4 regions of the Streptomyces sp. NPDC045968 genome follow, and region 1 is predicted to be linked to each of the others. Evidence: riboswitches for the same ligand, from Rfam matches in the RefSeq annotation. Region 1 holds a riboswitch; each other region holds the start of a gene.
What was found. Region 1 has a riboswitch for cyclic di-AMP ahead of AC07FA_RS16690 (transglycosylase SLT domain-containing protein). Riboswitches for the same ligand answer to the same signal wherever they lie in the genome.
Positions count from the first base shown of each region.

Region 1 (7,179 bases):
CGGCGTACCACTCGGGGGGCAGGCCCCTCGGCAGGCTGCCGCAGCAGGCGATCCAGTCCGTGTCCGACGACCGGGTCCGCACCGTCTCCAGCAGCGTCTCGGCCTCGGAGTCCGTGATCTCGGGCCCTGTCGCGTTGACCTTGGTGAGCGTGCCGTCGGGCTCGACGAGTGTGATGTTCACGCGGGTGCTGCCCGCGATCGGCACACCGGCGGCCTCGATGCCGTGCTCCCCGAGCAGGCGGGCGAGCAGTGCGCCCTCCGGCCCGCCCAGGGGGGCGACGGCGACCGTACGGTGTCCCGCCGCCGCCACCGCGCGGGAGACGTTGATGCCCTTGCCGCCCGGGTCGACGCGGTCGCCGGTGGCGCGCAGGACCGCACCTCGGGTGAGGTCCCGGAGCTCGTAGGTGCGGTCGAGGCTCGGGTTGGGGGTGACGGTGAGGATCATGCGCGTACCACTTCCGTGCCCCGGCTCTCGATGGCGAGGGCGTTCTCGGGGCTGAGCCCCGTGTCGGTGATGAGCAGGTCGACGTGGGAGAGGTCGCCGAAGCGGGCGAAGTGCTCCTGGCCGAACTTGCCCGAGTCGGCGAGCAGCACGACCCGGCGGGCGGCCGAGATCATGGCGCGCTTCACGGCGGCCTCGGCCAGGTCGGGGGTGGTCAGGCCGCCGTCGGCCGAGAACCCGTTGGTGGCGAGCAGGACGACGTCGGCGTTGATCTCGGCGTACGCACTGAGCGCCCAGGCGTCGACGGCCGCACGGGTGCGGTGCCGGACCCGGCCGCCCACCAGGTGCAGCGCGATTCCGGGATGGTCGGCGAGGCGGGCCGCCACGGGCAGTGCGTGGGTCACCACGGTCAGGGAGGAGTCGAGTGGGAGGGCGGCGGCCAGCCGGGCCGTCGTGGTGCCCGCGTCGATGATCACGTTGCCGTCCACGGGGAGCTCGCCCAGGGCGGCGGCCGCGATGCGGTCCTTCTCGTCCGCGGCCACCGCGTCGCGCTCGGCGAGGTCGGGCTCGAAGCCGAGCCGCCCGGCCGGAATCGCGCCGCCGTGCACCCGGCGCAGCAGCCCGGCCCGGTCCAGCGCCTTCAGGTCGCGCCGCACGGTCTCGGCGGTCACCTGGAACTCCTCTGCGAGGGAGAGCACGTCGACGCGTCCGCTCTCCTGGGCGAGGCGGAGGATCTCCTGCTGCCGCTCCGGTGCGTACATGTGGTTTCGTATCCGTTCCATGCCCGAGTCTGTGGTTTCGCGCTCAGATTACGGCTGGGGTGCCGGAATGTAAACAGATTCAGACGAAGAACGGGCATGAACGGACTTTGACCGTCAGTAGCTGTGGAAGAGACAGCACACAGCGGCACCGCGGCGCGTGGCGCGCCGCGGTGCGCGTGCTCGGCCGCTCAGCGGGCGCGGGGCGGTCCCTCGCTCAGGGCCCGCGCGAGCAGGGGGATCCCGGGCGCCTGGTGGCCGCCGCTCGCCACCATGCGTACCTCACCGCGGTCGCTGATCTCCGCGCGCACGATGCCGGTGTCGTCCTCGTACACCGGGTATCCACCCGCCCCGGACCGGTCGGTCATCCGGACCACGACCACGTCGTCCGCCGCGCCGTGGGTCTGGAATATCAGCTCGTAACTCTCCGCGTAATCCATGAGGGCCTCCCGACCGGACGTCGGCGGAAGCCGTGTCCGTGGCTGTGCCCCCCATTGTTTCGCACCCGCGACCACGGCGCGCCCGGAGCGGATGACCGCCAACGGGCGGAGACGCGCGTTCGATCGGGTGACCCGGCCCGCAGGACAACATGACCTGCCGGTGAGGGGGCTAGTCATGCGTGTATGAGCCTTGAATTCCGACGAAAAACCACTGTCTCCCCGCGCGCCCGCCGCCTCCGTATCACCGGTGCCCTGTGCGCCGCCGTCGTCGCCTCCGCGCTGGTCGCGGGATGCGGGCAGGACAGTGGTGACCAGACAGGGGCGGCTACATCGGAGGCCGCCAAGGTCATCCCGAAGCAGACGACCTCCCCGTCCGCGAGTCCTTCCGGCAGCCCGAAGCTGACCGAGGACCAGACCGAGCGCAAGGAGCTCCTCGCAACCACCAAGGTCACCTACGACAAGGCGGCCAAGGTCGCGGTCGGGGCCGTACCGGGCAGCAAGCTGGTCGAGCTCGACCTCGAGGGCCTGGACGACGACACCGACCGGCGTACCGACGCGAGCGAGAGCGCCTCGCCGACCGGTAGCGCGAGCCCCGGTGGCACGGCCAGTCCCAGCGGCAGCCCCAGCCCCGGCGGCAGTGCCTCGCCGAGCGGCAGCCCCAGCCCGAGCGGCAGCGGCACCGGTCCCCGGTGGGTCGCCGAGGTCGTCGAGACGGATGGAGCCGCGCACACCATCCGTATCGACGCGATCTCCGGCAAGGTGATCGAGTCGTCGCCGGACACCGATCAGGACGCGGCCGACAAGACCGAGATGGCCGACTGGATCGCCAGGGCCAAGCAGACGCCCGAGCAGGCGGCCAAGGTGGCGACGGCCAAGAAGAAGGGAACGGTCACCTCCATCGGCCTGGACACCAACGACGACGACACCCTGGTGTGGGCGGTCGACGTGGTGGCCAAGGACTGGAACAAGACCGAATTCGAGGTCGACGCGGCCAGCGGCACGATCGTCCGCGAGGAGACCGACCGCGACTGACGCCGGGCGGCGCAGTCCCTGCGTGGTGGTGGCGGGCCGGCCCCGGCTCGTCACCACCCTCACGCCGGAGGAACCCTGGCCCCGTGACGGGTGTCAGGGGAGCAGCACGTCCGCGCCCAGCGGCCGTTCGTAGGCGAGCCCCGGCTGCCCCTCGAGCACGGTCTCTCCCGTGCGTACGAATCCCGTGCGGGCCAGTACCGCCTGTGAGCCGGCGTTGTCCGGCGTGGTCGCGGCCCGCAGTGTGGTGAGGCCGTACTGCGTGGCGGCCAGGACGCATATCCGGCGGACGGCGGTCGTGGCCAGGCCTTGGCCGGCGGCCTTCTCGGCGATCCGGTATCCGAGCTCGGCGGAACCGTCCGCCACGTCCACCAGGTTCACCCGGCCCAGCACCTCGCCCCCGTCGCCCACCAGCACATGGAAATAGCAGAGCCCCTCGGCCTGTTCGGCCAGGAGGCTGCTGTGGCGTGCGTCGAAGTGTGCGAAGTACTCGTCGCCGCGGTCCGGAACCGAGGCGGCGAAGTAGGCCCGGTTCTCCTGCTCGAACGCGAGCAGGGCGGCGGCGTGGTCGTGGCGCAGGAGCTGGATTTCGGGCATGGACGTGAGTCTTCCACGGTCGGCGCGTACGCGGAACTGCCGGGTGGCGAGGGCCTGTCGGACCCTCGCCACCCGGCAGTCGTGAACCGTGACCGTTCGCCAGGGGATCAGTAGGCGCCGAAGACGTTGTCGATGGAGCCGTACTTGTCGGCGGCGTAGTTGCACGCGGCGGTGATGTTGGCGACCGGGTCGAAGCTGTCCATCGACGTACCGGGCACGTGGTAGGCCTGGAACGTCGGGTCGATGACCTGGAGGAGGCCCTTGGACGGGATGCCCGCGGCGGCGTTCGAGTCCCAGTTGTTGACGACCTGCGGGTTGCCCGAGGACTCGCGCATGATGTTGCGGTGGATGCCCTCGTAGGTGCCGGGGATGCCGTGCTCGGCCATGACGGCCAGCGATTCCTTGATCCAGCCGTCGAGGTCGTTCGTGTAGGTCGCGGGCTGCGCGGCGGGGGCGGCGGTCTTCACGACCGGCGTGGTCGACCGCTCGGAGCGGTCGGCGCGCTCGCTGCCGGCGGACGCACGCTCGTAGGAGGAACCGGAAGCCTTGGCTTCGGACTTGGCGCCAAGCGTCAGCTTGAGGCCCGGGCGAATGAGCCCAGGATTCTTGCCGATGGCCTTCTTGTTGTCCTTGTACAGCTTCTTCCAGCCGCCATTCACGGAATGCGTCTCGGCGATCTTGTGCAGAGTATCGCCCTTGACGACGGAATAGCTGGTGATCCCGGTCTTCTGCGCGGTGATTGCCTTGGCGGGGGCGGCCACTGACTTTTCGGCGGCGACCGATTGGGCCGGTGCCGCGGACGCGGTGGTGGCGCCGATCACCGGAAGGGCGAGGACGGCTCCGCCTGCGGTCACGGCGACGAGACCGCGGGTCAGGGGGCTGGACTTGGTACGGCGGTGCTTACCCATCGTGGGCATGGCGAATTCCTCTCCGTCGCCTACGAGGTGAGCTGTCGGGTTCAGGCTGGAGATGCCTGGCCGCAGGTGCATGCGACTTAACCCCGAGCCGTTCCGCATAACGGATCGGCGACTTACCTGGGTCCCCCGCTCCTGCCGGGCGTGAGTGGTCTGGGTTCCCGGACGGCGGCAGGATTCGGCGTTCCATCCGGATTGAGGGTGACCGTAGGCGAGAAAAGCCGAAGGGGACAAGCCCTGAATTCCTGATCACAATTCATTTGCAAGATCGATGAACTGGATCGCCGGTGAATTCACCCGAACCGCGGAGTCAACTCTCTTCCCGCAGAAGGGATGCGGGGCACACGTCAGGAACCTGCCAATCCCGGACGTGACGCTGGCCACTGAGTCCGAAAAGGGTGATTTGCGTGAAGGGGGAGTGGTCGCGGTTCGGGCGAAAAGAATGCATTGGGCTATAGAAGGTTATTGCTGTGAAAAGTCCGTATTGGCATCATTTTTAGCCTTGCGTACGAGCCTGGTCGTGCGGGGTGGGCCGGAACGTCCCTCCGTACATCGGCAGAGGGATCCGGTGGCCGTAACGCGCGAGCTGGTCCCACGGCCGGTTGAGGCCGGCGGAACCGTATGTTCGGACACGGGTCACGGTGTCGAGATCCAGGACGTCGACCAGGACCTCCTCGCCCGCCCCGGCCTGCTGGCGCACGATTCCCTCGGGATCGACGATCGCGCTGGCGCCGACGCCGGCCGGGTCGGCCGCGTTGAGACTGACGACGTAGAGCTGGTTGGTCCAGGCGTTGGCACGCGCGCAGACCAGTTCCATCTCCCGGTCCCGTGTCGTGGTGAGGGTGGGCTGGAGGATGACCTCGGCGCCGAGCCAGGCCAGCTGCCTGGCGGTCTCCGGGAACGAGCCGTCGTAGCAGATGGCGAGCCCCGCGCGGCCGATGCCGGGCAGGTCGAAGACGACGAACTCGTTTCCCGGGCTTGCCTGTTCGTAGGGCTGCCACGGAAAGATCTTGCGGTACCGGGCCACGATCTCGCCCGCCGGGGAGACCGCGAGCGCGGTGTTGTACGTGTGCCCGTCGTCGGCGCGCTCGTAGAGACTGCCCGGCACCAGCCACAGGCCGGTCTCACGGGCCAGGGCGCAGACGAGGTCGGTGAGCGGGCCCGGGACCGGTACGGCGGCCTCCCGCATCCAGTCCGCGCGTGCCTGGAGCAGCGGTGCCTCCGCGGCGAGCATCAGCTCGGGCACGACGACGAGCTGCACATGGGGAAACGTGTCGCGCACCGCGCGGACGCGGTCGGCGAAGCGGTCCCAGGTGGCGCGCAGGTCGTGCGGCACGGGAGTGGTCTGTACGGCGGCGATGGCGAGGGTGCGCATGAGTGGTCAGTCCTCCGTGAGGGACAGGGTGGCGACGGACGTACGGCCGTCGCGGAAGAAGGGGGCGTGCCGGGAGCGGATGAGGAGCATCACGGCGGCCCCGAGGACGAGGGAGCCGACGCCGAGCAGGAAGACACCGCCGACTCCGCCCAGCGACGTGTAGCCGTAGGCGGGGTCGAACATGTCGTACGAGCTGCGCACGAACGCCGCCAGCATCATCAGGCCGCCGGCGACGGGCATGACTCCCTTGACCAGCAGGTCACGCGGAGAGCGCCGCAGATGTCCGCGGAAGTACCAGGCGCAGGCGAATCCTGTGACGCCGTAGTAGAAGGCGATCAGCAGCCCCACCGAGAGGACGGCGTCGCCGAGGAAGTCGGCCGAGACCAGCGTGAGGAGGGACAGCGTCACGGCCGCCGCGGCGCCGAAGAACACCGTGCCGAACGCCGGTGTCCGGAACCGGGGGTGTATGCGGCCGAAGGCGGCGGGCAGGGCGCCGTGCGCGCTCATCGACAGGGTGGCGCGCGGGGTGGAGACGGTGCACGTCAGCAGGGCGCCCACGGCCGAGACGCCGATGGCGAGTTGTACGACCTTGGCCAGGGTGTCACCGAGCACCGCGGGCGCCAGGCCGGTCAGGACGTCGGCGGCGGTCTCCTCGTTCCCCAGTCCGAGCCCCGAGCTTCCGGTGCCGGCGAAGGAGACCGCGGCGAAGGCGGTGAACAGATAGGTGACGACGAGGATCAGAGTGGACGTCACGGCGGCCCTGCCGGGCGTGCGCGCGCTGTCGACCGTTTCCTCGTTGAAGGTGATCAGCGCGTCCCAGCCCCAGTAGATGAAGAGGCACAGCAGGACCGCCTCCGAGAACGAGGCGAAACTGTCGAAGCCGAAGGGGTTGAGCCAGCTCAGGGACGGGGTGGCCGCGCCTTCGCGGGCGAACGCGGTGACGCCGAACGCGAGGAGCGCGACGAGCTGGAGTCCCAGCATCGCGTACTGGACGTACGCGGCGAGCTGGACGCCCCGGTAGGCGACCGCGACCGCCACGGCGAGCAGCAGAACGGCGACGGCTGTGACGACCGGGGTGCTCCCCGAGGCCGCGTCGAGGCCCAGGAAGCCGAGGAGGGCGGTGGCGCCGACCTGGGCGAGCGCGGTCATCGCGATGACGGTGGCGACCAGGACCGTCCAGCCGCCGGCGAGCCAGCCGAAGGCCGGGCCGAACACCCGCGTGTTCCATACGAAGGTGGTTCCGCAGTCCGGCATCTCCCGGTTCAGCTCCCGGAAGGCGAACGCGGTGAGCAGGATCGGTATGAAGCCGAGGAGCAGGGCGGCCGGGGCGAGGTCGCCGACCACCAGGGTCACCAGACCCAGCGTGACGGCGATGCTGTACGCGGGCGCCACGGAGGCGAGTCCGAGGGCGACCGTGGCGACCAGACCCACGGAATCGCCCCGCAGGCCCTTCGCGGTGAGGGGTGGCGCGGGTGAGGGCTCGGGCTCGGCCCCGATGGCGTCTGTGGTCATGGCTGCCTTCCAGCAAGAGGCGGCCCTGGGCCACCTCGATTCGTTAAACGCTGATTTAACGAAATGCGTCTGGCGCGGTCAAGAGCTGGAACGGTATCTTTTTGATCGTCTT
Region 1 covers NZ_JBWKLF010000005.1:205,614-212,792, forward strand. The annotation lists gene pfkB (1-phosphofructokinase) at 1-445, opposite strand, end outside; gene AC07FA_RS16670 (DeoR/GlpR family DNA-binding transcription regulator) at 442-1,203, opposite strand; gene AC07FA_RS16675 (DUF6296 family protein) at 1,392-1,640, opposite strand; gene AC07FA_RS16680 (PepSY domain-containing protein) at 1,824-2,672, shown strand; gene AC07FA_RS16685 (GNAT family N-acetyltransferase) at 2,766-3,266, opposite strand; gene AC07FA_RS16690 (transglycosylase SLT domain-containing protein) at 3,374-4,183, opposite strand; cyclic di-AMP (ydaO/yuaA leader) riboswitch at 4,186-4,341, opposite strand; gene AC07FA_RS16695 (carbon-nitrogen hydrolase family protein) at 4,677-5,555, opposite strand; gene AC07FA_RS16700 (APC family permease) at 5,562-7,067, opposite strand.

Region 2 (7,179 bases), on a different contig from region 1:
CTCATGCATCCCGCCCTGGGGATCACACACCGACATCGGCTGCCAGGTGTCCCCGTGGTAGCCGCCGCGCCAGGTCAGCAGCCGCCGCTTGGCCGGCTGTCCGGCCGAGCGCCAGAACTGCAGGCACATCTTCACGGCCACCTCGACCGACACCGAACCGGAGTCGGCGAGGAACACGTGCCGCAACGGCTCCGGGGTGATCTCCACCAGCCGGGTCGCCAGCCGTACGGCGGGCTCATGGGTGAGCCCGCCGAACATCACATGGCTCATCCGGTCCAGCTGGCCGCGCGCCGCCTCGTTGAGCACCGGGTGGTTGTAGCCGTGCACCGCGGACCACCAGGACGACATGCCGTCCACCAACTCGCGCTGCCCGTAGGCCTCTTCGGCGAGCCGGAGCCGTACTCCGGACGCGGACTCCACGACCAGCGGTTCCTGGCGGCCCGGCATCGGGCCGTAGGGATGCCATACATGGGCCCGGTCCAGGGCACGCAACGCGGCGGGGGAGAGCGGCTCAGGCATTGGGTGCGAGATCCGTACCGGCACCGCGACGGCGGACCGCCACCAGGTCCGTGCGTGCCGCAGACACCTCGGCGGCGTCTGCGACAGCCTCGCCCGCGGCCCCCTCGTCCACGGGCTCGCCGCAAGGTGCGCAGCCCCCCTCGTGCGAGCCGCAGCCACCGCCGGCCTGCGTACGGTGCCGGGGCAGCGTCGTCGTACCCGCGCCCTCCACCTCGAAACCGGCGTCCGCGATCATGTCCAGATCGGCCTGGCCCGCCTGGCCCTCACTGGTCAGGTAGTCACCCAGGAAGATCGAGTTGACCAGGTGCAGGGCGAGCGGCTGCATCGAACGGAGATGGACCTCGCGCCCGCCCGCGAGCCGCACCTCGACATCCGGGCAGACGAACCGGACCATCGCGAGAATGCGCAGACAGCGCTGCGGGCTGAGGTTCCACTCCTTCGCGAGCGGGGTGCCCTCGAACGGGATGAGGAAGTTGACCGGCACGGAGTCCGGGTCCAGCTCGCGCAGCGAGAACACGACATCGACCAGGTCCGCGTCGCTCTCACCCATGCCGGCGATCAGCCCGGAGCAGGCGGACAGCCCGGCGGCCTGCGCCTGCTGCACGGTCTCCACCCGGTCCGCGTAGGTGTGCGTGGTGGTGATCTCGCCGTACGTCCCCTCGGACGTGTTGAGATTGTGGTTGTACGCGTCGGCGCCCGCCGAGCGCAGCCGCTCGGCCTGTCCGTCGGAGAGCAGGCCGAGACAGGCGCACACCTCGACGCCCTCGTTCTGGTCCTTGATCGCCTCGATGGTCTGCGACACCCGGTCGACATCGCGGTCCGTCGGACCGCGTCCGCTCGCCACCAGGCAGACACGCTTCGCGCCGCCCGCCACCCCGGCGGCGGCCGCCTTGGACGCCTCGTCCGGCTTCAGCCAGGTGTACTTGAGGATCTCCGCCTTCGACCCGAGCCGCTGCGAGCAGTACGAGCAGTCCTCGGGGCAGAGCCCGGACTTGAGGTTGACCAGATAGTTCAGTTTCACGCGCCGCCCGAACCACTGGCGGCGTACCCGGCCCGCGGCGGCCACCACGTCGAGCAGTTCGTCGTCGGAGGTCGCCAGCACGGCGAGCGCTTCTTCGCGGGTCGGCAGTTCGCGCCGCAACCCCTTGTCCACCAGCGTGTTCAGCAGGTCCATGGCGATGATCCTGACGTACGGCACGGTCATCGGCCAAGGAGGAACCAGACAGAAGAGGCGGCGAAGGGTGTGGGTATTGCCACACCCTGACCTGCTGCGCCCGCGGCTAGTGTCTGTGAGCTGCCTACAAAAGGGACCACCCCATGTCCTTCGCCCCGTTCGACTGGATCGACGCCGAGGCCCGTCGCCGTGCCGCCGCCGGACTCGTCCGCACGCTGCGGCCGCGACCCGCGGAAACGGAACTGCTGGACCTCGCGAGCAACGACTATCTGGGCCTCACCCGGCACCCCGAGGTCACCGCCGCGGCCGCCGACGCGGCGCTGCGATGGGGCGCGGGCGCCACCGGATCGCGACTCGTCACCGGTTCCACCGCCCTGCACGCCGCACTCGAACGCGAACTCGCCGCGTTCTGCGGATTCGAGGCGGCCCTGGTGTTCTCCTCCGGCTACGCGGCCAACCTCGCCGCCCTCACCGCGCTCTCGGGCCACGGCTCCCTGATCGTCTCCGACGCGGGCAACCACGCATCGATCGTCGACGGGTGCCGGCTCTCCCGGGCGGCGACGTCCGTCGTGCCGCACGCGGAGCCCGACGCCGTGCGCAAGGCGCTGCACGCGCACGACGGACGGGCGCTGGCCGTGACCGACTCGGTCTTCTCGGTGGACGGTGACGCCGCTCCGCTGACGGAGCTCGCCGACGCGTGCCGGGCGGAGAACGCCGCACTGCTGGTCGACGACGCACATGGGCTGGGCGTCCTCGGGGAAGGCGGGCGCGGTGCGCTCGCCGCCGTCGGACTCGCGGGCGGCGAGGGGATCGTCGCCACCCTCACCCTGTCCAAGTCCCTGGGCAGCCAGGGCGGGGCGGTCCTCGGACCGGCCCGGGTCATCGACCACCTGATCAACACCGCCCGTACGTTCATCTTCGACACCGGACTCGCCCCGGCGGCTGCCGGCGGCGCCCTGGGAGCCCTGGACCTGCTGAGGCGTGAACCGGAAAGGGCCGGCCTGGCCCGCGCGGTGGCCACGGCCCTGCACGAACGGCTGACCGCCGCCGGGCTCACGGCGGCCCGTCCCGACGCCGCGGTGGTGGCGGTCCGTGCGCCGTCCGCGGACGCCGCGGTGCGCTGGGCGGCCGACTGCCGCGCCGCCGGAATCGCGGTGGGCTGCTTCCGGCCCCCGTCGGTGCCGGACGGGATCTCCCGGCTGCGGCTGACCGCCCGGGCCGATCTGACGGCGGAGCAGATCTCGGCAGCGGTGGCCACGATCGTACGGACCGCTCCCGATGGCGCGTCGGTTCAGCCCGGCTGAAACGGGAGGCCACCCGGGCCGCCGCGGAGAAGCGCCACCGTCCCGCGGCGGAGTTCACCGCTTTGAGCGACAGATATCTGCATATCTTGGTGCAACGTCGTTACAGAGGGCAGCATCAGTGTCAATCTGGCGCGAAGCACAACCCTGGCCGATCTCGTGTCGGCCGGGCCGGGAAGGGACGGCGCCGCCATGGCAGACCATCAAGAAGCATCCGTCACTCTGCCGAGCGATCCGGTCTCGGTCTCCTCGGCGCGCAGATATGTGGCCCGGGTACTCACCGAGTGGGGCCTCCCGGACGACGCCGAGTTCGCCGACAGCATCCGCCTGATCGTCTCCGAACTGGCCACCAACGCCGTGCAGCACACGTTGGGCCAGTCGCCCACGTTCACCGTGGAACTCCGGCTCGACCGGGACGAGGAGCTGTACGTGGGGGTGACGGACAGTCACCCTCGCTGGCCCCGCCGGCTGCCCGTGGCCGTCCAGCAGGACAACGGGCGCGGCATGGTCATCATCCGCTGTCTGGCCAAGGAGTGCGGCGGGCGGCTCACGGTCAGTCCCACGGCCGAAGGGGGCAAGACGGTCTCGATCGCGCTGCCGTGGACCGTCCCGGTCCAGAGCTGACCCCGGAGGAAACGGTCCATCACTGCGCTGCGGCCGCGCGGCCGAAGCCGCTGCGCAACAGCGCCGTCAGCGTCGCCGCCGCCGCGGTCGCCCGGTCACCGCGGTGCACCACGGAAATGGTCCGGCGGAAGGCCGGAGGGTCGAGCCGGCGCACCGCCACCGGCGTCGGGGACATCGCTGCGACCATCTCCGGTACCACCGCCGCCCCGAGCCCCGCGCTGACCAGAGCGCACACCAGCGCGTAGCCGGGGGACTCGCAGACCACGGCCGGCGTCGCCCCCGCCTCGGCCAGGGCGCTCTCCACACCGCGCCGGGGCGGATGCGTCGGCGCGCTGCTGATCAGGGGGCGGCCGGCGAGCTCGGTGACCGGCAGCCGCCCCGTGCCCTCCGAGAGGACCTGCCCGACGGCGGTGATCAGGACCAGCTCCTCGACCAGCAGCGGTTCGACAACCACCCCCGCGGGGGGCGGATCGGCGACCGCCGGTTCGTACGCGTGCGTCAGCGCGAGGTCCACCTCGCCCGAGGCCACGGCGGCGACCCCGCCGGGCGGCTCCAGATCCGTGACGGTCAGCTCGACGTCCGGATGGGCACGGCGGAAGGCGCTCAGCACCGGAGGCAGCAGGTGGATGCCGGCCGTGGTGAACGTGGCGACCCTCAGCCGCCCGCCGGACAGCCCGGAGAGCCGCGCCAGCTCGTGGCGCGCCTGGTCCATCTCGTCCAGGACCCGCCGGGCCCGACCCGCCAGCAGCTCACCGGCCGCGGTGAGCCGTGCGCCGCGGTGGTGGCGCACCAACAGCTCCGCACCGGCCTCCCGCTCCAGTTTGGCCAGCTGCTGCGAGAGCGCGGGGGCCGTGTAGCCCAGCCGGGCCGCGGCCCGCGTGATCGAACCGGCCTCGGCGACCGCCACCAGCGCCGCCAGGCGTGTCGGGTCGTACATTAAGCGTTCCTTTAGGCAGACCCAGAAGATTGCAAGTACACGCTAAAGGCCCGGCCGGTCCATGGTGTACCCATGGACGCACAACTGCTGGCCTTCATCGGAGTCGCCGCGGGAATGGTGGCGCTGCCGGGCGCCGACTTCACCGTGGTCGTACGCAATGCCCTGGCCTCGCGCCGGGCCGGAGTGGCCACCGCGCTGGGCGTCGCCGGGGGGCTGCTGGTGCACACCGCGCTCGCCGTGGCGGGCCTCGCCGCTGTGCTGGTGGCGATGCCCGTGCTCTTCCGCACCGTCCAGCTGCTCGGCGGCGCGTATGTGCTCTACCTCGGACTGAGCGCGCTGTACGCGATACGGCGGCGGCCGGCTACGGCCGGGGCGGATCAGGACACGGCACCGGGGGCGAGCCCCGAAGCGCTCGGGCGCTCGCTGCGGCAGGGATTCCTGACCAACGCCCTGAACCCCAAGGCGCCCGTGCTCTTCCTCAGCCTGCTGCCCCAGTTCGTGCCCGACGGCGAACCGCCCCTGCCGAGGACGCTGCTGCTCGCGGCCGTCGTCGTACTGCTGGCGCTCATCTGGTTCCCGGCCGTGGCCCTGCTCGTGGACCGGCTCGGCCGGTGGCTGCGCCGGCCGCGTACCGCCAGGGCGATCGAGGGCGGCAGCGGCGCGGCACTCACCGCGCTGGGACTCGTGCTGGTGGGTGGGCCCCTGCTGCACTGAGGCAGCAGGGGCGCCGGTCAGCGCACCCGTCCGTACCAGACGCTCTTGGACCAGATCCGCTCCAGGCGCACGACCGACCCGGACTTCGGGGAGTGCCAGATCCGGCCGTGGCCGGCGTAGATGCCCACGTGGTAGACGCTGCGCCCGGAATGGAAGAAGACCAGATCGCCGCGTTTGCGCTGCGACGAGGAGATGTGGCGGGTCTTGTTGTACTGCTGCTGCGCCGTGCGGGGAAGCTTCTTGCCCACCCTCTTGAACGAGTACAGCGTCAGCCCCGAACAGTCGAAGCGGCGGGGGCCCGCGGCACCGTACTTGTAGGGTGCACCCTTCTTCGAGGCGGCGATGCTGAGCGCCTTCGTCGAATGGGTGGCGGCCTCGGCATCGTTCACGATGCCCGGGGCCAGCATGGTGGTGCCGATGGCGAGAGTGAGTACCGAGGCCGTACCGGCCCGGGCGAGAAGTGACGGGACATGAACCTGCGCAGACATGCGCAACCCTTCGTCAGCCGCCTGTGAAGGATGACCTGTCGGGTTCGGGCTGGCGAAGTTGCCCGGCCGCGCTTGGCGGCTTCACCCCGAGGGACGGCCGGTCTCCCGGTCGACCCGTTGTGCTCGGGTCCTCCACTCCTGCCGATCCACTCCTGTCGACCAGTCATCCGGACAGCGGCAGGACTCGGCGTCCGCCCGGACCGCCCCGCCGCGGTGGCGGGGGCTTGTCGTCCCAGGGATCTTGACTCACTCAGTGCCGGTTTTCCGAGCTGAAACGGTGTTATGTGAGGCTCATCACGACTGATCCATTCGGGTGGACAGGGAGGATTTGAGTCGGGAGACCGGCTCCCCGGCCCGCCTCGTACCAGCGGCGGAGCGCTGAATTCCGCTCACACTCCACTCGCTTTGCGCAAGTTGAGCTGTCCTTCGTGAGGGGGACGGCCTACGCCGAACGAGCGAGGAAATTCGGTACGAGGATCGGGCGTGTCGGACGGGTGCGCCCGAAGAACCGGTCGCGAAGGGGAGTCGGGGGAGCGGTCGGTCAACTGGCGCCGACGGGGGGTACGGTGACCCGCTCCGCGCGCCGCTCCCCGTCGAGCACCCGCAACGCCCGCGCCAAGGTGCCGGCGTGGATCTGCGTTTCGCCCCGCTCGTGCATGGAGGCGAGCGCGTCGCGCAGCGCTCCGGCCCGGGAGGCCAGTGCCTGCGCCGCGCGGAGCGCGCTGTAGGTGTCGCTGCCGCGCGCCGGATTGATCCGGCCCAGTTGGTCGAGCACTTCCAGGTAGCGGTCGATGAACTCCCCCTCGGCGCGGGTCAGCGCGGGGAGCGGCGGGAACTCCGGTGGCGGCATCGGCGGTTCACCTCACGGTGTGCGGCGGCTGGGACGGACTGCGGTTCTCCATGACGTGGTCCACCAGCCCGTACGCCTTGGCGGCAGCGGCGTCGAGGATGGTGTCCCGGTCGAGGTCGGCGGCGACCTGCTCCGCGGACCGGCCGGTGTGCCGGACCAGCATTCCCGTGAGCATCTCGTGCACGCGCATCAACTCCCGTGCCTCGATCTCCAGATCGGAGGGCTGGCCCCGCACGGCCTCGGGCAGGGAGGGCTGCTGAATGACTACCCGGGCGCCGGGCAGGGCATGTCGCCGGCCGGGCGCGCCGGCCGCCAGCAGAACGGCCGCGGAGGAACCGGCCTGACCGAGACAGAAGGTCTCCACCTCGCAGGTGAGGTACTGCATCGTGTCGTAGATCGCGGCCATGGCGGTGAACGAGCCGCCGGGGGAGTTGATGTACAGCGAGATCGGCCGGTCGGGCTCCGCGTGCTCCAGGTACATGAACTGAGCGATGAGGTCGGTCGTCGCGGTGTCGTCCACGGGCGTGCCCAGGAAGACGATCCGCTCGGACAGCAGCTTCGAGTACGGGTCG
Region 2 covers NZ_JBWKLF010000012.1:95,781-102,959, reverse strand. The annotation lists gene AC07FA_RS30080 (adenosylmethionine--8-amino-7-oxononanoate transaminase) at 1-519, opposite strand, end outside; gene bioB (biotin synthase BioB) at 512-1,693, opposite strand; gene AC07FA_RS30070 (8-amino-7-oxononanoate synthase) at 1,837-2,997, shown strand; gene AC07FA_RS30065 (ATP-binding protein) at 3,187-3,618, shown strand; gene AC07FA_RS30060 (LysR family transcriptional regulator) at 3,638-4,555, opposite strand; gene AC07FA_RS30055 (LysE family translocator) at 4,628-5,269, shown strand; gene AC07FA_RS30050 (C40 family peptidase) at 5,287-5,757, opposite strand; cyclic di-AMP (ydaO/yuaA leader) riboswitch at 5,761-5,925, opposite strand; gene AC07FA_RS30045 (hypothetical protein) at 6,299-6,607, opposite strand; gene AC07FA_RS30040 (ATP-dependent Clp protease proteolytic subunit) at 6,615-7,179, opposite strand, start outside.
Region 2: linked by a shared signal. The riboswitch ahead of AC07FA_RS30050 (C40 family peptidase) and the one ahead of AC07FA_RS16690 (transglycosylase SLT domain-containing protein) in region 1 are both predicted to bind cyclic di-AMP.

Region 3 (7,179 bases), on a different contig from region 1:
TGCAGGCACTTCACCCGGTCCGGCATGCCGCCCGCGCTCGGGAAGCCCTCCAGGACCTCGATGGCGTCACGGCGGGCGATGTAGTCCTCGTGCGCCGCGCGGTACGCGGCGGCGAGCTCGGGGTCCGTCTGCAGACGCTCGGTCATCTCCTTCATGACCCCGTTGGCCTCCAGCGTGCCGATCGCGGACGCGGCACGCGGACAGGTCAGATAGAAGGTCGTCGGGAACGGCGTGCCGTCCTCCAGACGGGGCTGCGTCTCGACCACGTCCGGGTTGCCGCAGGGGCAGCGGTGCGCGATGGCGCGCAGCCCGCGCGGCGGGCGCCCGAGCTGCTGCTCGAACGCGCCGATGTCCGCGTCGGTGGGCGTGGTGGATGCGGTCTGCGGAGGGGGGGTGTCCATGCCTGCCTTGGTTCTGCTCGAAGGTGCTTCTCAGATGGTGCGGGTGGTGCGGGTGGTGCTGATGATGCGGTGGTGCGGTTGATGCGGTTGATGCGGTGATGCCGGTGGTGCGGGCCGGTCGTGTGGCGCCGGTCAGGGGCGGTCGGCCTTGTCCACGCCGTCCCAGAGGTTCGAGTGCCAGGGGCGGTCCGTCGTGCCCGGCTCCCCGCGGCGGTCCTCGGCCGCTTCCGGATCGATCACGGTGTAACCGGTCTCCCCCGGACGTACGTAATGAAGGTGCTCACGGGCCAGCCGCCGGATGTACGCGTCGTCCTTGAGCCGCGCCTTCTCGTCGCGCAGCTCCTCGGTCCGCTGTCGAGCCTCCTGCGACAGGCGCTCCTGGTCGGCGATCTCGTCGCGCTGGGAGACGTACTGCCGCATCGGGTACGCGAGCGCGACCACGAGGGAGCAGACGACCAGGGCGAGGAACGCGGCGCGGCCGGTGAGCCGCGAGCGGCGGGCCTGGCGCCGGTTCTGGGACCGGTAGACGCGGGCCGCGGTCTGCTCACCGAGCAGTCGCAGCCTGGTCGCGGTGGAGAACCGGTCGCGGTCCTTCCCGGCCATGTCTCACGCCTCCCCGTTACGCACGTCCGTCCCCGCACACGGTACGGGACCGAGTGCGGGGACGGACGGAGGCTGGTGACTTCGGCCGCGAGGGGCCGGTGATCAGCCCTTGAAGCGGGGGAACGCCGAACGGCCCGCGTACACCGCCGCGTCGTCGAGGATCTCCTCGATGCGCAGCAGCTGGTTGTACTTGGCGACACGGTCCGAGCGGGCCGGGGCGCCGGTCTTGATCTGACCACAGTTCACGGCGACGGCGAGGTCGGCGATGGTGACGTCCTCGGTCTCGCCGGAGCGGTGCGACATCATGCACTTGAAGCCGTTGCGCTGGGCCATCTCGACGGCGTCCAGGGTCTCGGTCAGCGAACCGATCTGGTTGACCTTGACGAGCAGGGCGTTCGCGGAGCCCTCCTCGATGCCACGGGCCAGGCGCTCCGGGTTGGTGACGAAGAGGTCGTCACCGACGATCTGCACCTTGGAGCCGATCTTCTCGGTGATGACCTTCCAGCCGGCCCAGTCGTCCTCGTACAGCGGGTCCTCGATGGAGACCAGCGGGTACGCGGAGACGAGCTCCTCGTAGTACTCGGTCATCTCGGCGGCCGAGCGGGACTTGCCCTCGAACTCGTACACGCCGTCCTTGTAGAACTCGGACGCGGCGACGTCGAGCGCGAGGCCGATGTCGCGGCCCGGGACGTAACCGGCTTCCTTGATGGCCTCGACGATGAGGTCCAGGGCGGCGCGGTTGGACTCCAGGTTCGGGGCGAAGCCGCCCTCGTCACCGAGACCGGTGGACAGGCCCTTGGTCTTGAGGACCTTCTTCAGCGTGTGGTAGACCTCCGCGCCCCAGCGCAGGGCCTCGGAGAAGGACTCGGCGCCGATCGGCGCGATCATGAACTCCTGGATGTCCACGTTGGAGTCGGCGTGCGAGCCGCCGTTCAGGATGTTCATCATCGGAACGGGCAGCAGGTGCGCGTTCGGGCCGCCGAGGTAGCGGAAGAGCGGCAGGTCGGAGGCCTCGGAGGCGGCGTGCGCCACGGCCAGCGAGACGCCGAGGATGGCGTTGGCGCCGAGCGAGCCCTTGTTCTCGGTGGCGTCCAGGTCGAACATCGCCTGGTCGATGAGGCGCTGCTCGGTGGCGTCGTACCCGACGAGCTCCGGGCCGATCTGCTCGATGACGGCGAGGACGGCCTTCTCCACGCCCTTGCCCATGTAGCGGTTGGGGTCTCCGTCGCGAAGCTCAATGGCCTCGAACGCACCGGTGGAGGCGCCGGACGGAACAGCAGCACGTCCCGTGCTGCCGTCGTCGAGGCCAACCTCGACCTCGACCGTGGGGTTACCCCGGGAGTCGAGGATTTCCCTGGCTACGACGACGTCGATGGACGGCACGAGGCATCTCCTTCTGGGATATGACACTGGTTGTGCAGGGTCACTGTGGCCTTGCGGCACGAGCCTATCCGGCCGGACCCCATCGGCCAGCCGGGCGCCCGTCCCCTGGGACGAAAAAGGACCCAAGGGTATGCATTCACGGGCAAAGCTCCAGAAATTTACTGGCCAGTAACTACAACACTTGAACGATCAACGGCGCCGGGACCGTGCGAGCCGGACCCGTTCGGCGGTGCGCTCGCGTTCGAAACGACCCCGACCCGGCGCGCACGGGGGAGAGCGCGCCGGGTCGGGGAGCAGAGCGGGAGGGATGCCGCCGGACACCCTCCCGAGGGGGAGGAGAGTCCCAGGTACTACTTCGTCAGGTGGAGCTGCTGGCCCGGGAAGATCAGGTCGGCGTCCTTGACGATGTCGTCGTTCAGCTCGAACAGCTTCTCCCAGCCGCCCTTGACGTGCTGCTTCGCGGCGATCTTGCTGAGGGTGTCGCCGGTCTTCACCTTGTACTCGCCGTCACCCTTCTCGACCTTCTCGCCGGTGGGGGTGGTGACGGTCTTCGGCGCCTCGGTCTTCGGGGCGGTGCGCTGCTCGCTGCGCGTGGCCGGCTGCTCGGCCTGGCGCTCCGGCTGGGCCTGCTGCTCGGCGCCGCCGCTCTGCGCGGAGCCGGTGTCGACACCCGGGTCCACACCGTCGTTGGTCAGGTTGCCGGCACCGGCGCAGGCCCAGGCGCCCGGGCCCTGCATGTCGAGAAGCTTCTCGGCCGTGGCGATCTGCTGCGACTTGGTGGCCAGGTCGGCGCGGGACGCGTACTGCGTACCGCCGGCGGCGGCCCAGCTGGACTGCGAGAACTGCAGACCGCCGTAGTAGCCGTTACCGGTGTTGATGGACCAGTTGCCACCGGACTCGCACTGGGCCACGGCGTCCCACGTGGCGACGGAGGCGGCGGAGGCGCCGGTCGCGCCCATCAGCGGGACGGCCACAGCGGCACCGGCGACACCGGCGAGCGTGGCGACACGGACGGCCTTGGACGGGCGGCGGTGCTTGGCCTTGCTGGAAAACAGCATGGAGCTTCTCCTCACCGACGCCTACGAGGTGAGCTGTCGGGTTCGGGCCAAGTGAGTTGCCCGGTCGCACGTCCTAGCGCGCGACTTCACCCCAAGCCGGTCCTCAGTCGTCCTTCGACGACCGGGCCCGGCGCTTACCTGGGTCCCCCGCTCCTGCCTACGGCGCTTTACGCGTCTGTTCCCTTCGACCGACGGCAGGATTCGGCGTGACGGTCGACGGGGCCCGCGGTGCGAGCGGTTCCGACCGTAAACATAGGCAACCCCCACTTTCAAAGAGGGACATACCGGCCATTCGGGTCTTACTTGCTCTGGGCGATCAAACGTTTCCGCAGGCCAGAGGGGGCGCAGGCGCACCACCCGGCCGTGGCACGCCAGTTGAAGCAAAGAGACCCATGTCTCACTTACGCATAAGTGGACATAGGCCTCTGAACTGCCCTCGATTTTGGGGCGTTTTCCCGAATTTGATCAGTTGAGCGCGGAGCTCTCCGCGCTGTCCGACAGCCCCAGATCGAGGCTCTGCCCGGGGAGGATGAGGTCCGGGTCGGAGCCCAGCTCGCCCTTGTTGGCCTCGTACAGCTCGGTCCAGCCGCCGGGAACCTTCTGTGCGTCAGCAATCGCCCAGAGATTGTCTCCGGGCCGGACGGTGTAGTCGCCGTCCAGGCTCGCCGCACCCCCGTCGCGCGCCTCGCCGTCACCGCGCGAGGCGTGCCGGCCGGAGTCGCGCCCGCTGCCCGGGTCGACGTCCTGGCTCGCCTCGGGCGCCGGCGCGCCTCGGTGCTTGCCGCCGCCCTGGTCCGCGTCGGCCGGGGCGTCGGACGCCTCGGGGGACGGCGTGGTGGAGGGCGGGGCCGTCGCGCCGGAGTCCTCGGACCCGGCCGACTCGCCGGTCGCGCCGTTCTTGTCGGACTCGACAGGCCCGGTCATGTCGCCGGACTTGCCCGACTCGCCCGCCTTGTCGCTCTCGCCGCTCTTGTTCGCTTCGTCCGTGGCTTCGTCCGCCGCCTCGCCCGCCGCCTCGTCCGTCGCTTCGTCCGACGGGAACAGCGGGTCCAACGGTTCGGCGGAGGGCACGCCGCCCGGGTCGACGCCCGGGAGGGACCCGTCCAGCGCGAGCCCGGAGATCACCGCGCAGCTCGGCCACGCCTGCGGACCCTTGTCCTCCAGGACCTTCTCCGCGACGGCTATCTGCTGCGAGCGGCTGGCGAGGTCGGCGCGGGGCGCGTACGCCGAGCCGCCGTACGCCGACCAGGTGTCCTGGGAGAACTGCAGGCCGCCGTAGTAGCCGTTGCCCAGGTCCGCACTCCACATGCCGCCGCTCTCGCACTCGGCGACCCGGTCCCAGGTCGAGGCGTCGGCGGCGTGCGCACCGGTCGCACCGAGCAGCGGGATGGCGATGGCCGATCCCGTCACGCCTGCGGCGACGACGATGGCGGGTGCCTGGCGAGGGCGGCGGTGTCTGCCGTTCGCGGAGCCCATGGGATTGCCTTCCGTGTGACTGACATGTGACTGCTGTGGTGAACGGTGAACCTAGCGGCACTCGAACGTGTGTCACAAGTCGATGCAGCGGAGATCACGTGAAAGTCACAGAGTTGACGGAGTGTCACCTTGCGCGGCCGGCGGGCCGGGCGCGAACTCCACCGGAAGCGTGCGCAGTCCGCGCATGATGAGGCCGCCGCGCCACCGCAAATCGTCAGGTTCCGCCGCAAGGCGCAGGTCAGGAAGGCGCCTCAGCAGGGTTGCCAGCGCGGTCTGCCCCTCCAGGCGTGCGAGCGGCGCTCCCAGGCAGTAGTGGATGCCGTGCCCGTATCCCACGTGCTGATTGTCACTCCGTGCGAGGTCCAGCGTGTCCGGATCACGGAATCGCTCCGGGTCCCGGTCGGCCGCGGCGAGGACCACGAGCACGGGGTCCCCGGGAGCGATGTCCTGCCCGCCGAGCGCGACGGGCTCCGTCGCGTACCGCCAGGTGGCGAGCTCCACCGGGCCGTCGTACCGCAGCAGTTCCTCCAGCCCCGTGGCCAGGAGGTCCGTCTCCCCCGCGGCGAGCGAACGCTGAAGCCGCTCGCGTTCCCCTGGGTTGCGCAGCAGGGCGTACGTCCCGTTGCCGATGAGGTTGACCGTGGTCTCGAATCCGGCGAAGAGAAGGATGAACGCCATCGCGGCGGCCTCGTTCTCGGTGAGGTGCTCGCCGTGGTCGCTGGCGCGGATCAGCCCCGAGATCAGGTCGTCGCCCGGATCCTCCCGTTTGCGGTGGATCAGTTCGGCGAGGTAGCCGCGCATCTTCTTCACGGACCTGGCCACCCCGCCGCGCGGGCCGCCGCCGTGCCGGATCATCATGCCCGCCCAGTCGCGGAAGTCGTCCTGGTCCTCCGGCGGGACGCCGAGCAGATCGCAGATCGCGTAGATGGGCAGGGGGAAGGCGAAGTCGTGGATGAGGTCCGCCTTGCCCTCCGCCACGAAGTTGTCGATGAGCCGGTCCGTCAGCTCCTGCACGCGTGGCGCGAACTCGGCGACCCGGCGCGGGGTGAACGCCTTGGAGACGAGACGGCGCAGCCGGGTGTGGTCGGGCGGGTCGATGTTCAGCAGATGCGTCATCAGCTCCGCCTTACGCTCGCCCGGGATGCCCGTCCTGCCCTTGGCGTGCGCCGACCCGGCGTGGTGGGCCGGGTTCTTGGACAGCCGCGTGTCGGCGAGTGCCTGCTTGGCATCCGCGTACCGGGTCACGAGCCAGGCCTCGACCCCGCTGGGCAGCGTCGTCCGGTGTACGGGGCTGTGCTCGCGCAGCCAGGCGTAGGCGGGGTACGGATCGGTGGCGAACTCCCAGGTGAAGAGCTCGGGGGCGGCGGGCGCCGCGGCCGCGTGGCCGACGGGGCAGCCGGCCGTGGCCTGGGCAGGGCTGTCAGGGCTGTCCGCGGGGCTCTCGGCCCTGTCGGCAGGGCTGTCGGCAGGGCTTTCGGCGGGGCTGTCGTTCACCCCTCGACGTTAGCCGCCGCCTCCCCGCCCTCCGACCGCAGCTCCGCGATCGCCCGCTCGGCGCCGTGGTGGCCGATCTCCAGGGCCTTGCCGAACCACTCCTCCGCCGCTGCCGTGTTCCCCTGGTCCCGCTCCAGCACGGCCATGGCGTAGGCCGCGTCGTAGCTCCCCCGTGCGTGGCCCTCCTCGAACCAGCGCCGGGCCTCGTCCAGCCGCCCCCGCGCCTTCATGAAGTAGCCGAGATTGGCCAGTGCGCTGATGTCGCCCGCTTCCACCGCCATCCGGTAGAGCGGTTCGATCACCTCGGCCGGTTCGTCCCGCTCCTCCAGAATCAGCGCCAGGGGGTTCGCCGCCCTGCTGTCGCCATGGGCGATGGCCCTGCGATACCAGGTCTCCGCCTCTTCCAGGTCCTGCCAGTCGTGGAAGAGGTTGCCGATGCTCCTGGCGACGCCCTCGTACCCGCTGTCGGCGGCCCTGCGGTACCACCGCATCGCCTCGTGCGACCGGTCCGCCAGGAGGAGGTGCCCCAGCCGGCACGCCGCTTCGCCGTCCCCCGCTTCGGCGGCCCTGGTCAGCCAGAACTCGGCGCGCTCCCTCAATACGGTGGCCAGCCTGTTCTGCGAGGCGGTGTCCCCCGTCGCGGCGGCCTTCTCCAGATACGGGACGGCTTCGGCGCCGGCGCCCCGCGCGACGAGCAGTCCCCCCACCACGGCCGCCGCCCGCGCACTGCCCGCGTCCGCCGCCTTGCGGTACCAGGACTCGGC
Region 3 covers NZ_JBWKLF010000009.1:300,651-307,829, reverse strand. The annotation lists gene AC07FA_RS26170 (DUF501 domain-containing protein) at 1-401, opposite strand, end outside; gene AC07FA_RS26165 (FtsB family cell division protein) at 534-1,004, opposite strand; gene eno (phosphopyruvate hydratase) at 1,107-2,387, opposite strand; gene AC07FA_RS26155 (transglycosylase family protein) at 2,738-3,445, opposite strand; cyclic di-AMP (ydaO/yuaA leader) riboswitch at 3,449-3,620, opposite strand; gene AC07FA_RS26150 (transglycosylase family protein) at 3,911-4,921, opposite strand; gene AC07FA_RS26145 (cytochrome P450 family protein) at 5,027-6,415, opposite strand; gene AC07FA_RS26140 (SEL1-like repeat protein) at 6,412-7,179, opposite strand, start outside.
Region 3: linked by a shared signal. The riboswitch ahead of AC07FA_RS26155 (transglycosylase family protein) and the one ahead of AC07FA_RS16690 (transglycosylase SLT domain-containing protein) in region 1 are both predicted to bind cyclic di-AMP.

Region 4 (7,179 bases), on a different contig from region 1:
GACGCCTTCGCCTCGACCGACGCACCACCGGTCGACGAGGACCTGGACCGGCTGACCCAGCGTGAGCGCGAGGTGCTGCGGCTGATCGCCCGGGGGTACGCGTACAAGGAGATCGCCAAGCAGCTCTTCATCTCGGTGAAGACGGTCGAGTCGCATGTCTCGGCGGTGCTCAGGAAGCTCCAGCTGTCCAACCGGCACGAGCTGACCCGGTGGGCGACGGCGCGCAGGCTGGTCTGATCGCGCGGGCGTTCACGCTGGTCCGGCTCGCGCGGAGGCCGGTCCGGGGCCGGTCCGGCCGCTCCGGTGCTCAGGCCGGGTCGAGCGAGATGTTCAGCTTCTCGCCGATCCGGCGGTAACCGATGCCCGCGTAGATCCGTTCCACGTCGGGGCCGCCCGGCTCCAGCCACACCGCCCGGCAGCCCTGGGCGAAGGCCCTGTCCGTCAGCCACGCGGAGAGCGCGGCGCCGACGCCGCGGCGGCGGACGTTCTCGGCGACCGCGAGTCCGGCGAGTTCGCTGAGGCCGTCCACCGCGACCGAGCAGCCGCCCGCTCCGGCGGAGGCCCCGTCCAGGACGGCCAGGGCGGCGACCCCGCCCTCGGACGCCGCCGTGCGCAGCCAGTCGGTCATGCCCCCGTCGGGCTCGCCCTCACCGCCGAAGCCGTGGTGCTGGACGCGGGCGGCCTCGGTGAACTCCGCTTCGGTGACCGGCACGGCGATCCGGAGGCCGTCCACCGGCTTGGGCGTGAGCAGGTCGCCGGGTGAGCAGGCCAGCAGCGGGGCCCGGTTCTCCATGGTGAAACCGGCTGCCAGCAGCGCCGGTTCGACGGCGGGGGCCCAGTTGGGCAGGTACTCCAGGCGCGGGAGACGGTTCCGCTCACGGAAGGCGGTGATCAGATCCGCCACGTCGAGGGCGGTCGGTTCGGCGCCCTGGTCGGGAATGGCGTAATTGGCGTACTTCAGCTCCCAGCCCGGGTTGTGGCGCACGGTGAACGGGCCGACCCGGTAGTGGTCGGGGGAGCGGAGGGTGAGGGTACGCGCGTATGTCTGGACGTCGATGTCCATGGCCATGTGGTGGATGTGCCCTTCTCCAGGTCCCGCCCCGGCCGGGGCGGCGCCGGGAGCCTATGCCACCCGGGTCGCTCCCGCGAAGGGCATTTCGTCGATCGGCGCGATACGGACGGGGGCACCGGGGCGCGGTGCGTGGATCATCTGGCCGCCGCCGATGTACAGGCCGACATGACTGACGCCCGAGTAGAAGAACACCAGGTCCCCCGGGGCGAGTTCGGAGCGGGACACGCGCTGTCCTGCGTTGATCTGCGTGTACGTGGTGCGGGGCAGCGAGACACCCGCGGAGCGCCAGGCGGCCTGGGTGAGGCCGGAGCAGTCGAAGGAGGAGGGGCCGGTGGCGCCCCAGACGTACGGCTTGCCGAGCGCCCCGTACGCGAAGTCGACGGCCTGCGCGGCACGGGCGTTGGGGGCGCCGACCGCTCCGCGCGGAGTGCTGCGGTCGGCTCGCACGGCCGCGCCGCCGTGCCCGGCGTCGGCCGCGCGCTCGTAGCCGGTGCGCTGGGCGTCGGTCAGGGTGTCGAGGAGGCGCCTGGCGTCGGCCAGCTTGGTGCGGACCGTCTCCTTGTGCCTCGTCAGTTCGGCCCGGCGGGCCGTGAGCGTCGCCAGCTCGTCCTCGGCCCTCGCGCGGAGCTGGGCGACGCCGGTGACCTGTCGGCGGATTCCGTTGAGCATCCTGGCCTGGCGGTCGCCGGCCCGGTCCAGGAACGACGCGCGTTCCAGGTACTGGTCGGGGTCGGAGGAGAGCGCCAGCTGTACGGCGGGGTCGAGGCCGCCTGAGCGGTACTGCGCGGTGGCCAGCGAACCGAGGGTGTGACGTGCGGAGTTGAGACGTTCGGTCCTGCGGGCGGCCTCGTCGCGCAGCGCGTCCACGGATCTCGCGGTCGCGGTCGCCTTCTCCTTCGTGCCGTTGTACCGCTCGGTGGCGACCTCGGCGTCGTGGTACAGCCGGTCGACCTTGGCCCTGACCTGGGCCGGGGTGAGCTGTGGTTCGGCGTGCGCGGCCCCGTCGAAGGCGGTGGCGGTCGCGGCCCCGGCGAAGGCCAGGGTCGCCGCTGTACGGGCAGCAGGGCCGGTGAACGGGCGCTGCTTGGGTTTTCGGTGAGCGGCTTTCCGGTGTGCTGCCACGAGGGCCGCGTCCTTCCTGTTCGGCTGCCCGCCGGGAGCTGCCGACGGGCCTGGGAAGGGACGCTAAACCCAGGACACGGGAAAGGGTCGTCATGACAACTATTGCCTTGATGTGGCGTTTCGCTACCTCTGTGCGACCGGAAAAACAGCGCCGGAATCAGGCAATTCGTACAGGCGCGAGCGAAGTGGCCGGGACGTGGTACCTGGCCGTCCTGGGGTGATAAGGGCCCGGCTAGGCTGCCGGGTCATGGACGTACTCATCAATGTCTTCGTCGCCCTGCACATCATCGGTATCGCCTCGCTGCTCGGCGGTTTCCTGACCCAGATGAAGGCGATGGGTGCCGGCACGGCCCGCTTCGTACCGGCCATGCTGCACGGCGCGCTGACCATGCTGGTCACGGGAGTCGCCCTGGTCGGCCTCAACCAGGCCGACGACCAGACCGTGAACAACATCAAGATCGGCGTCAAGCTGCTGATCCTGGTCGTGATCCTCGGGATCGTCTACGTCAAGCGGGACGAGGAGCGGGCCGGAAAGGGCGAGTTCGCGGCGGTCGGCGGTCTGACGGTCGCCAACATCTTCATCGCCACCCTCTGGACCTGAGTCCCGAGCGAGGCCCCGGCCCCGCTCAGGACCGCGTCGCGATTCCGCACCCCTCGTCCCCGGCCTTCATCCGCTCGGCCATTGGCGTACTGCGGTCGTAGGGGTCCATCTCGTCACCCGCTCCGGTGTCCGGCCGGCCCGCGCCGAACGCCGGGGTGAGGTAGCCGTTGAAGGTCTCGCAGCCGCCGTTGGCCGTGTCGGCCGAGTACGAGACGAGGGAGAAGGTGCCCGGCTCGGTGACCACCTTCGCGGGGTCGTCCCAGTTCAGCACCAGCTCACGGCGCACGATCGTGCGCGCGATCTCGTCGCTGTCCGCGGCCCGCGCGACCGGATACACGTACGTGACGTCGGTGGTCACCTGAAGGGCTCCGCGCTCGCCCTCCCGGTACGTCATCCGCCCCCGGGTCCTGACCACGTCCCCGACCAGGCGCGCGTGCGACGTCTCGAACCGGCTGAAGAGCAGCAGCGGGTTGTTCTTCCTGCTCGGAGTGCGGAACGCGGCCGCCAGATAGGCCTGGACGTCCTTCTGGTGGGGGTTGATCAGCGCGATCGCCCTGTCCGGGTGCTCACCCCGCAGCACGCCCGGTTCCAGACCGGACGCGTCGAGGAAGTCGAGGGTCCGCCCGAGAGCCTCCTCCACCTGCGCCGTGTTCATCCACCCGGTCGCCCTGGCCGCGGGGACCGTGATCCCGGCCGTGCCGCCGGCCCAGCGCGCCGCAGGAGAGCCCTTGAACGGTTCCTCGCGCGTGGGCCGCTGGGCCCCCGTACCGGCATTCCCGGGAGGCGGCTGGTCCGGGCGTTCCGACTCCGCCGCGAGCGGCTCGCCGGCTCCGCCGTCCCCGCCGAACCATCCGGTCACCCGGTCCGGAGCCACCGCCACGACCAGTAGGGCCAGTACGACCACCAGGCCGACCGCGTACCAGCCCGCCTTCCGCCGCGGCCGGGCCGGGGAGTACGCGCGCCACGCCTCCGGAGACGCGGACTCCTCGCGCAGCCGCCGCGCCACGAGGCGAGCCCGCGCCGACGGCTCCTCGGGTGCGTCCGCCGTGCCCTCCGCCGACTCCCGGAGGAATCGCTCCCACTCCTCGTCAGGCACGGACGAACCGCCCCGCTCCCCACCCGTGTTCACACCGAACTCCTCGTGTCCACCACCGCTTCGCCCCCCCCAGGGGTCGTCATGCGGATGGTCCCACAGCGGTTCGCGGGGCGACTGCCCGGTTCAGGCGGGCCTTACGGCCGGTCCTGACGTGAGCGGGACGGGTGCGGGGGCCTCGGCGTCACGCCGGCCGCACGCTCCCGTAGATCGGCATGTAGTAGATCGACTCCTCGCGCACGTTCGCCCCCGGCTTCGGCGCGTGGATCATCATGCCGTCGCCCTTGTAGATGCCGACGTGGCTGATGTCGTCGTAGAAGAAGACCAGGTCGCCCGGCCGCAGATCCGCCGTGGCCACCCGGGTGCCGACCTCCACCTGGTCCCAGGTGGTACGGGGCAGGTCGACGCCCGCCGCCTTCCAGGCCGCCTGCGTCAGCCCCGAGCAGTCGTACGAGGCGGGGCCCGTCGCCCCCCAGACGTACGGCTTCCCGATCTGGGCCCGTGCGAAGGCGAGGACCTTCTCCGCCTTCGCCGCGTAGCCGCTGTCCGCGTCCGTACCGCTCCCGGTCCCGGTGTCCGTGCCGCTGTCGGGCTGCCCGGCGTCCTCCTTCGCCGCGTCCTCCTGGGCCTGGCGCTCGGCCTCCGCGGCGGCGGCCTGCTGACGGGCCAGCTCCTGCGCCTTGCGCTCGGCCTCCGCCTCCTTCTCGCGCTCCAGCTCCGCGAGCCGCGCCTTCTCCTTGGCGGTCAGCTCCGACAGCAGGCTGCGCGCCTCGGTCAGCTTCTCCTGCACCTGCTGCTTGCTGGCCCGCAGCGTGGTCTGCGCCTCGGTGAGCGTCTCCAGGCTCTTGGTGGCCTCGACGCGCTTCTTCGCCGCCGCCTTCTGCTGCGTACGGAAGTCCGAGACCGTCTTCTGCTGCTGGCTGGTCATCCGCGCCATCAGCTGGTCCTGGTCGAAGTACGACTGCGGGTCGTCCGCGAGGAAGAACGTGGCCGTCGGCGCGACCGCACCGCTGCGGTACTGCGCCGCCGCGAACCGCCCCAGTTCGCGCCGCGTCTCGTTCAGCTTCTCGGCGCGCTTCGCCGCGGCGTCCAGCAGCCCGTCGACCTTCGCGCGCTGCTGGGTGGAGGCGGACTTCGCCTTGTTGTACTGCTGGGTCGCGGTGCCGGCCTGCCGGTAGAGGTCGTCGACCTTCTTCTGTACGTCCTCGATGCTCGGCCGGGGCGCAGCGGGCGCGGCCGTCGCGGTCTGCGTGGAGATCAGCGTCACAGAGGCCAGCGCGGCCGTCGTGAGTCCGATGCCGTGTGAGGTGGTGCGCATACGGGTGCGCGGTTTGCGATGCGACGACAAGGCCGGCATCTCCTTCCGTGGACCGCCTACCGGGTTAGCTGTCGGGTTCGGGCGGAACGGAAGGCTGCCCTACGGTCCACGTGAGGGCTGTGGACCGATTCACCCCGGTGCTGCGTGTGGGTCCCCGGTTCCGAATGCCCCTGGGGGCAGCTGGATTCGGCGTGGGCGCCCGCTCGGCGTGGTTCGCCTCAAGGGAGTACGGGCCGCCCGACGACGCACGCTAGCCAACCCGTGGCGTCCCTGTGAAGGTTGATGTTCGATATGCCCGATACATTTTCGTGACCTTGCGGGAAGCGGTACGGCCGGACCGTCGAAGGCCCTCGCCGCCCTCACGCCGTGTGGCCGCCCGGTCTCCGTGCGCGCATGCCCCGGACGCCTTCCTGCGGAATGCGGCCCCGGGGTGTCAGTGGGGCCGCCTAGACTCGTCAAGCGATGAGCAGCCTCTTTGACGACAGCTTCCTGACCGGCCTCCAGAACTCGGAGGAAGGGCCCCCGCCGCCTCCCGAGGACCACGCACCCGAAGCGGTGCCGGAGGGTCTCTTCGAGGGCGTCTTCGACGCGCCCCCGCCGCCCCGCGAGGGGTACTACCGCGACGGTGCCCCCCGTCCGGTCATCGACGCCGCCGCGCTGCTCGACGGGCTGAACACCGAGCAGCGTGCCGCGGTCGTGCACGCCGGTTCGCCGCTGCTCATCGTCGCCGGTGCCGGATCGGGCAAGACCCGCGTGCTCACCCACCGGATCGCCCATCTGCTGGCCGAGCGGGGCGTCCACCCCGGCCAGATCCTCGCGATCACCTTCACCAACAAGGCCGCGGGCGAGATGAAGGAGCGGGTCGAGCAGCTCGTCGGGCCGCGCGCCAACGCCATGTGGGTCATGACCTTCCACAGCGCGTGCGTACGCATCCTGCGCCGCGAGTCCAAGAGGCTCGGCTTCACCTCCTCGTTCTCGATCTACGACGCCGCGGACTCCAAGCGGCTGATGGCGCTCGTCTGCCGCGATCTGGACCTCGACCCGAAGCGCTACCCGCCGAAGTCGTTCACGGCCAAGGTCTCGAATCTGAAGAACGAGCTGATCGACGAGGAGACCTTCGCCGGGCAGGCGGCGGACGGCTTCGAGAAGACCCTCGCCCAGGCGTACGCGATGTACCAGGCACGGCTGCGCGAGGCCAACGCCCTGGACTTCGACGACATCATCATGACGACGGTGCACCTGCTCCAGGCGTTCCCCGATGTCGCCGAGCACTACCGCCGCCGCTTCCGGCACGTCCTGGTCGACGAGTACCAGGACACCAACCACGCGCAGTACACCCTCGTACGCGAGCTGGTGGGCCCGGCCGGTGAGGCCGACGCCCCCGCCGAGCTGTGTGTCGTCGGTGACGCGGACCAGTCGATCTACGCCTTCCGGGGCGCGACCATCCGCAACATCCTCCAGTTCGAGGAGGACTATCCGAACGCCACCACGATCATGCTGGAGCAGAACTACCGCTCCACGCAGACGATCCTGTCCGCGGCCAACGCGGTCATCGAGCGCAACGAGAGCCGCCGCCCCAAGAACCTCTGGACGAACGCCGGCACCGGCGCCCGGATCACGGGGTACGTCGCGGACACCGAGCACGACGAGGCGCAGTTCATCGCCGACGAGATCGACCGGCTCACCGACGCCGGTGACGCGAAGGCGGGCGACGTCGCCGTCTTCTACCGTACGAACGCGCAGTCCCGTGTCTTCGAAGAGATCTTCATCCGGGTCGGCCTGCCCTACAAGGTCGTCGGCGGTGTGCGCTTCTACGAGCGCAAGGAGGTCCGCGACGTCCTGGCCTACCTCCGGGTCCTCGCCAACCCGGAGGACACCGTCCCGCTGCGCCGCATCCTGAACGTGCCGAAGCGCGGTATCGGTGACCGCGCCGAGGCGATGATCGACGCCCTGTCGATGCGCGAGAAGATCTC
Region 4 covers NZ_JBWKLF010000008.1:329,687-336,865, forward strand. The annotation lists gene AC07FA_RS24330 (LuxR C-terminal-related transcriptional regulator) at 1-237, shown strand, start outside; gene AC07FA_RS24335 (GNAT family N-acetyltransferase) at 308-1,069, opposite strand; gene AC07FA_RS24340 (C40 family peptidase) at 1,124-2,194, opposite strand; gene AC07FA_RS24345 (hypothetical protein) at 2,442-2,795, shown strand; gene AC07FA_RS24350 (hypothetical protein) at 2,821-3,924, opposite strand; gene AC07FA_RS24355 (C40 family peptidase) at 4,073-5,245, opposite strand; cyclic di-AMP (ydaO/yuaA leader) riboswitch at 5,244-5,408, opposite strand; gene pcrA (DNA helicase PcrA) at 5,669-7,179, shown strand, end outside.
Region 4: linked by a shared signal. The riboswitch ahead of AC07FA_RS24355 (C40 family peptidase) and the one ahead of AC07FA_RS16690 (transglycosylase SLT domain-containing protein) in region 1 are both predicted to bind cyclic di-AMP.